2 regions of the Bacillus sp. C28GYM-DRY-1 genome follow, and region 2 is predicted to be linked to the other one. Evidence: riboswitches for the same ligand, from Rfam matches in the RefSeq annotation. Region 2 holds a riboswitch; the other holds the start of a gene.

Region 1 (3,670 bases), on a different contig from region 2:
TCGTATCGTAGATATGGAATTGAAACAAACCGATGCTTTTGACGAGCATTTCCCGGTCAAAGGAATGTGCCAAAAGCTTTGGCTGCTGTACTTCTGCAAGTGCCAGAGTGCATAAGATTATGCCGCAGGAAGCTGCATAGTACCGTTTGATCGTGCTCGATGCGGCTTTTGTCTGCGGGTGTTTCTCTTTTCGGGCAAACAGCAGAAGAAAAACCAAATCCGCAAACAGGGCGATAAACAGAGGATTGAACAATTCTTTTACACTGCTGCCCATATCGCTCATGTTACTGGCCTGAAATAAAACAGGGATGGTAATAAAATCGATATAAAAGCCGTAAAAAATCGTGTTGGAAATCAAGATTACAGTCAGAACCAAATTGGCAATCAGCAAAAAGATCCGCTGCTTATTTTCTTTCAGAAACAGGCCGATCCCGAATAATGGAAGGATAAAGCTGAGCGGGTTAATCAGCAACATCAGCTCCTCCAACAGAGAATCGATCTGCAAATCAAAGCCGAGTTTATAGATCGCATACGTTTTGATCCACATGAATACGATCGAAATACATAAAAACCGCTGATTGTGAAAAAAGGTCCCTTTCATGAATATGACTCCTCGCGTTTTCTTGATCATCTGCATGGAATGCTTCTTATGTAAAACCTACTAAAAATAGCCCGTTCAGACAAGTGTCAGCACTCACGTTTAAAACATGCGTCCAAGAAACAGCATATAAAAGTAGTAACATGAAGCAATTGTCAGCCCGGCTAACACGAGCTGCTCGGAAAAACTGCCTGTCTTCATGTATAATGGGAGCCGCACGCGGATCGTTGAAGGGAATAATAATTTGATTCCGTTCACTGTCCAAGCGTCAAGAATTAAATGGCTCGCCATTCCGGTCATCAGTCCGGTTGAAATGTTTTTATCTGGAATATATGTGGCTGTGATAAAAAACATGATGAGCAGAAATAGCAGGCTGTGTGTAAAGGTTCGGTGGCCGAAAACGGAGCTGACCACTTTTGATAAAATAGGTAATCTTCTCCCGATTTTGCTTTGCGTGTGGCAAATATCGGGTATCAATGCCCCAACCGCGCCTGACGCAGCCATAAGCACTGGATCAAAACCATAATAATAATAAGCCACTGCCGTACAAGAAGCGATGCCTCCCATGATGTGTGTTTTTCCTGTCATTTCCCCGCTTCTCCTTTTATCTTTTGCAAAAAATCTCTGAATTACAAATATATCAAGAGAATGTATGTTTGATCAACAGGACTTTGGACAATAAAAAATTTCCCGCATAATTTCTGAAGGAAAAAGGCATCTTAAACATGTACCTATTTTCTATAAAGAGGTGATACGAATGGGTTTCTTTAATAAAGATAAAGGAAAACGTTCTGATAAAGAAAAAAACGTAATCCAGGGAGCTCTTGAAGATGCCGGTTCAGCTCTAAAAGATGATCCGCTTCAAGAAGCTGTGCAAAAAAAGAAAAATAATCGATAACCACATGCGGATAGAGCTTGGCTCTATCCGTATTTTCCATCTGTTCCCTTTGACAGATCATCCTTTCTTTGATAACCTTCTGGGAGTAACTGAATAATTAAATCCTCACTCTTTCTCAGTGAGGTAGAGGTTGCGCGGATGATGAGTCACACATGCCAGGCTGACAGGGGCTGTTAAACATGTGTAAAAGGCATCAGCGCCGAAGTGTGGAGAAAGCCGATCCTTCTCTATGCTGGGACTGTATCTGAATAAGTGCAGGACTGCCGCGTGCTTTTTCGCGGAGGGCTATCCGGAGATCAAGGGTGTGTGTTTCTTTAAGCATGGACTTTTGTTCAGGCTTTTTTTGCGTTTATATGATCTCGGGGTCTGGTCCGTACAAAGAATCATGGAGGTACTGGAATGGAACAGACAAAAAAATGGGGTTTTTGGTTATTAACGGCGTTTGTCGTTGGAAATATGGTTGGATCAGGAATTTTCTCCTTGCCGAGCTCGCTTGCCTCAATCGCTAGTCCCTTTGGAGCGACGTCCGCTTGGCTGTTGACAGGTGCCGGCGTGCTGATGATTGCGCTTGTTTTTGGGCATTTGTCCATTCGCAAGCCTGAGCTGACAGCTGGGCCGCAAAGTTATGCAAGAGCGCTGTTCTCTGATCCGAAGAAAGGGAACGCTGCCGGTTTCACAATGGTGTGGGGCTATTGGGTGGCGAGTTGGATCAGTAACGTGGCGATTATTACAAGTCTTGCCGGTTACTTGACTTCGTTCTTCCCGATCTTAGTTGATAAACGTGAAATGTTTTCGATCGGCGGACAAGAGGTGACACTCGGCCAATTGCTGACATTTGCTGTATGTACGATCTTGTTATGGGGAACGCACACGATTCTTGTTGCAAGCATTAACGGTGCAAGTAAATTAAACTTTATCACAACATTTTCGAAAGTATTAGGGTTTGTCTTCTTTATCGTTGCCGGATTGTTTGTTTTTCAAACGACATTATTCGATCACTTTTATTTTCCAATTCAAGGCGAAAACGGCACAAGCATCGGAATTGGCGGACAGGTTCACAATGCCGCAATTTCTACTCTCTGGGCGTTTGTCGGAATTGAATCAGCTGTAATCCTGTCCGGACGCGCGCGTTCTCAGCGTGATGTAAAACGTGCAACAATTACCGGCTTGCTGATTGCCTTGAGCATTTATATTATTGTGACTTTCATTACGATGGGCGTTCTGCCGCACGATAAACTTGTTGGATCTGAAAAACCGTTCGTTGATGTGCTGTATGCGATTGTCGGGAACGCTGGAAGTGTGATCATGGCGCTATTGGCGATTCTTTGCTTATTCGGAACGATGCTCGGCTGGATTTTGCTTGGCTCTGAGGTTCCTTACCAAGCTGCTAAAGCAGGAGATTTTCCGGCATTCTTTGCGAAAACGAATAAAAAGGGAAGTCCGATTAATGCGCTGGTTATTACAAATGTGATGTCACAGGTCTTCATTTTCTCTGTTATTTCCCGGACAATAAGTGACGCATTTACGTTTTTAACGACAGCGGCAACGCTTGCGTATTTAATTCCGTATTTGGTTTCAGCGATTTACAGCTTGAAGATTGTCATCAAAGGTGAAACTTATGACCAGCTGAAAGGCTCCCGCGTAAAAGACGGATTGATTGCGATTTTAGCGTGCGCATACTCAGTGTTTGTCATTGTAACAGGCACAGCGGATTTAACGACATTTATTCTCGGCATCGGTTTATTCTTTGTCGGCCTGATCGTCTATCCATTTGTGGTTAAAAAGTTTCAGAAAGAAAAACAAGCATAAACAAAAGACACCTGATTTGCTTTTCAGGTGTCTTTTATTATTATCAAAATACAATGTCTCCGGTTAGGAATCCGATCGTTAAAATAGCTGACAGGAAAGCTGAAATAGAGTGAAAAACCTTTGCGGATGATCGCATATGCAAAAAACATTTTTCAGTCTCTCCAGTAAACTAAACACGACTAACACTATTTACCAAGAGTGCATGAGAGAAAGGTTTTCCGATATAGTGCCTGTTAAAAAACTTGATCGCGATGATGATGCAGCTACATATAAATTGCTGGAAAAAGAGCCGCAGGCTGCGGCTCTTTTGTTTATTTTGTTAAGCTTTCCGTAATAAATTTCAGCTGGCCCTCTAATGAAATCGG
Region 2 (3,670 bases):
TATATGAACAAACAACTGAAAGAAAAACTCGCCCTCCTTCCCGATCAGCCCGGGTGTTATCTCATGAAAGACCGGCAGCAGACTGTGATCTACGTAGGAAAAGCAAAAGTGCTGAAAAACAGAGTGCGCTCCTACTTCACAGGTTCTCATGATGCGAAAACACAAAGGCTTGTGACGGAAATCGAGGATTTTGAATATATCGTGACGTCCTCCAATCTAGAAGCGCTTATTTTAGAAATGAATCTGATCAAAAAGCATGATCCGAAATACAACGTCATGCTGAAAGACGACAAAACCTATCCTTTCATAAAACTCACCCATGAACGCCACCCAAGGCTGATTGTCACCCGCAATGTCAAAAAAGACAAAGGGCGCTATTTCGGGCCGTACCCGAATGTTCAGGCCGCAAGGGAAACAAAAAAACTGCTTGATCGTCTGTACCCTCTCAGAAAATGCTCCAAGCTGCCGGACAGAGTGTGCCTCTACTATCATCTGGGCCAATGTCTCGCTCCGTGCGTAAAGGACATTTCCGAAGAGACCAACAGAGAACTGGTTGAAAGCATTACCCGTTTCTTAAAGGGCGGCTATAATGAGGTCAAAAAAGAGCTTGAAGGGAAAATGCATGAAGCTGCTGAGAATCTAGAGTTTGAACGGGCAAAAGAGCTTCGCGACCAAATCGCCCATATTGAATCAACGATGGAAAAACAAAAAATGACGATGAACGATCTAGTCGACCGTGACGTATTCGCGTACGCATATGATAAGGGCTGGATGTGCGTACAGGTCTTTTTTATCCGCCAAGGAAAGCTCATTGAACGCGATGTCAGCATGTTCCCGCTCTATCAGGAAGCAGATGAAGAGTTTCTGACATTCATCGGGCAGTTCTATTCAAAAAACAACCACTTCCTTCCAAAGGAAATTTTAGTTCCGGACAGCGTTGATCAATCCATGATCGAGCAGCTGCTGGAAACAAACGTCCACCAGCCAAAAAAAGGCTCGAAAAAAGAACTGCTTATGCTGGCCCATAAAAACGCGAAAATCGCGCTGAAAGAAAAATTCTCCTTAATTGAACGGGACGAGGAGCGCTCAATCGGGGCTGTGCATAAACTCGGTGAGGCACTGAATATTTATACTCCGCACAGAATTGAAGCGTTTGATAACTCAAACATACAGGGGACAAACCCGGTTTCCGCGATGATCGTGTTTATCGACGGCAAGCCGAACAAAAAGGAATACCGCAAATATAAAATCAAAACCGTTACGGGACCGGATGATTACGGCTCAATGAGAGAGGTCGTCAGAAGACGCTATACGAGAGTGCTTCGCGAAAATCTGCCTCTGCCTGATTTGATCATCATTGACGGAGGAAAAGGGCAGATCAACGCTGCAAGGGATGTTATTGAAAATGAACTTGGCTTGGATATCCCGATCGCCGGTTTAGCCAAAGACGAAAAACACAGAACTTCAAATTTATTAATTGGCGATCCGCTGGAGACGGTGTATCTGGAACGGAACAGTCAAGAATTTTACCTCCTGCAGCGCATTCAGGACGAGGTGCACCGTTTTGTAATCAGCTTTCACAGGCAAATCCGCGGAAAAAGCGCGTTTCAATCCGTATTGGACGACATCCCGGGTATCGGAGAGAAAAGAAAGAAAATGCTGTTAAAGCATTTCGGTTCGGTTAAAAAAATGAAGGAAGCAAGCCTTGAGGACATCAAAAAAGCAGGTGTACCCGCAGCGGTTGCTCAGCTGCTTTACGATAAATTGCAAAAATAATGTTGTCCTTTTAAAAAAGATCTGATAAAATGTGAACTAATTTCATAGTTAGATCGTGTTATATGGTGAAGATAGAGGTGCGAACTTCAAGAGTAAGCCTTTGGAGAAAGATGGATTCTGTGAAAAAGGCTGAAAGGGGAGCGTCGCCGAAGCAAATAAAACCCCATCGGTATTATTTGCTGGCCGTGCATTGAATAAATGTAAGGCTGTCAAGAAATCATTTTCTTGGAGGGCTATCTCGTTGTTCATAATCATTCATGATGATTAAATGTAAGCAATGAGAGAAATTCCTCTCGTTGCTTTTTTTATTGTGGACAAAGCACTCTTTCTCCTCACCCGCACGAACCAAAATGTAAAGGGTGGTTATACATGGGTCTTATTGTACAAAAATTCGGAGGTACTTCTGTCGGCTCAGTCGAAAAAATTCAAAATGCGGCAAACCGCGCGATTTCAGAAAAACAGAAGGGCCATCAAGTCGTTGTTGTCGTTTCAGCTATGGGAAAATCCACTGACGAATTGGTCGGTCTTGCAAAAGCAATTTCTGACCAGCCGAGCAAACGAGAAATGGATATGCTGCTGGCGACGGGCGAGCAGGTCACCATTTCCTTGCTTTCAATGGCGCTGCAGGAAAAAGGCTATGACGCTGTGTCCTATACCGGCTGGCAGGCGGGAATCCGCACGGAAGCCGTTCACGGAAACGCCAGAATCACAGATATTGACACTTCGGTTTTAGCAGACCAGCTTGAGCAAGGAAAAATTGTTATTGTCGCAGGATTCCAAGGCATGACAGAGGATTGCGAAATCACGACATTGGGCCGGGGCGGTTCAGACACAACTGCAGTTGCTTTGGCTGCCGCATTACAAGCGGATAAATGTGATATATACACGGACGTGCCCGGCGTGTTTACTACCGATCCGCGCTATGTGAAATCAGCGAGAAAACTTGCCGGCATCTCATACGATGAAATGCTTGAGCTTGCCAATTTGGGCGCCGGCGTTCTTCATCCGAGAGCCGTTGAGTTCGCGAAAAATTACCAAGTGCCTTTAGAAGTGCGTTCAAGTACAGAAACAGAAGCGGGAACATTAATTGAGGAGGAATCATCCATGGAGCAAAATTTAATTGTCAGAGGGATTGCGTTTGAAGATCAAATTACAAGGGTAACCATTTACGGGCTGACTGGCGGCCTGACAACCCTATCTACCATTTTTACAACACTTGCCAAAAGAAACATTAACGTCGATATCATTATCCAAACGCAGGCTGGAGACAATCAGACTGGAATTTCCTTCTCTGTTAAAACAGAAGACGCAGACCAAACCGTTGAGGTGCTTGAAGAGTATAAAGACGCGCTTGAATTCGAGAAAATCGAGACAGAAAGCAAATTGGCCAAAGTATCCATTGTCGGATCCGGCATGGTCTCAAATCCTGGTGTAGCGGCTGAAATGTTTGCTGTACTGGCGGAAAAAAACATATTAATCAAAATGGTCAGCACATCTGAAATCAAAGTTTCAACAGTCGTAAGCGAAAATGACATGGTGAAAGCGGTCGAAGCGCTGCACGATGCATTTGAGCTTTCAAAACATCCTTCAGCTGTGTAATGACAATCAAAAAGGCGGGACTATGCAGTCACCGCCTTTTTGATTACACAGGGTCTTTCATATCCCATTTCACAGTCAGAACCACCTTATCGGCTCTCTTTTTCACTTGTTCATATGATTCAGCAATCTGGTCATTCATCAATTGAATTTGTTCAGCAATAAAACCTGCTTCCAGCTGAAAGCATGGCTCTTTCTGATGTTTAAGCCGGTTGGAAATAATCGGCCCTTCAAGTTCAAATTCAAGCTCCTGTTTTTTAGAACTTACGTTGGTGAGGGTTCCCCAGCCCGCTTCTTC

What was found. Region 2 has a riboswitch for lysine ahead of Q3W56_RS07665 (aspartate kinase). Riboswitches for the same ligand answer to the same signal wherever they lie in the genome.
Region 1: it holds a riboswitch for lysine, as region 2 does, so the genes downstream of both, Q3W56_RS19785 (amino acid permease) here and Q3W56_RS07665 (aspartate kinase) in region 2, are expected to answer to the same signal.

The regions. Positions count from the first base shown of each region.
Region 1 is NZ_JAUMKF010000033.1:6,194-9,863, reverse strand. Features, by position in the region: gene Q3W56_RS19800 (LTA synthase family protein) at 1-601, opposite strand, end outside; gene Q3W56_RS19795 (metal-dependent hydrolase) at 701-1,186, opposite strand; gene sspJ (small acid-soluble spore protein SspJ) at 1,356-1,496, shown strand; lysine riboswitch at 1,613-1,792, shown strand; gene Q3W56_RS19785 (amino acid permease) at 1,896-3,305, shown strand; gene Q3W56_RS19780 (hypothetical protein) at 3,442-3,639, shown strand; partial or broken gene Q3W56_RS19775 (ABC transporter substrate-binding protein) at 3,617-3,670, opposite strand, start outside.
Region 2 is NZ_JAUMKF010000006.1:14,591-18,260, forward strand. Features, by position in the region: gene uvrC (excinuclease ABC subunit UvrC) at 4-1,776, shown strand; lysine riboswitch at 1,841-2,020, shown strand; gene Q3W56_RS07665 (aspartate kinase) at 2,146-3,375, shown strand; gene Q3W56_RS07670 (YslB family protein) at 3,419-3,670, opposite strand, start outside.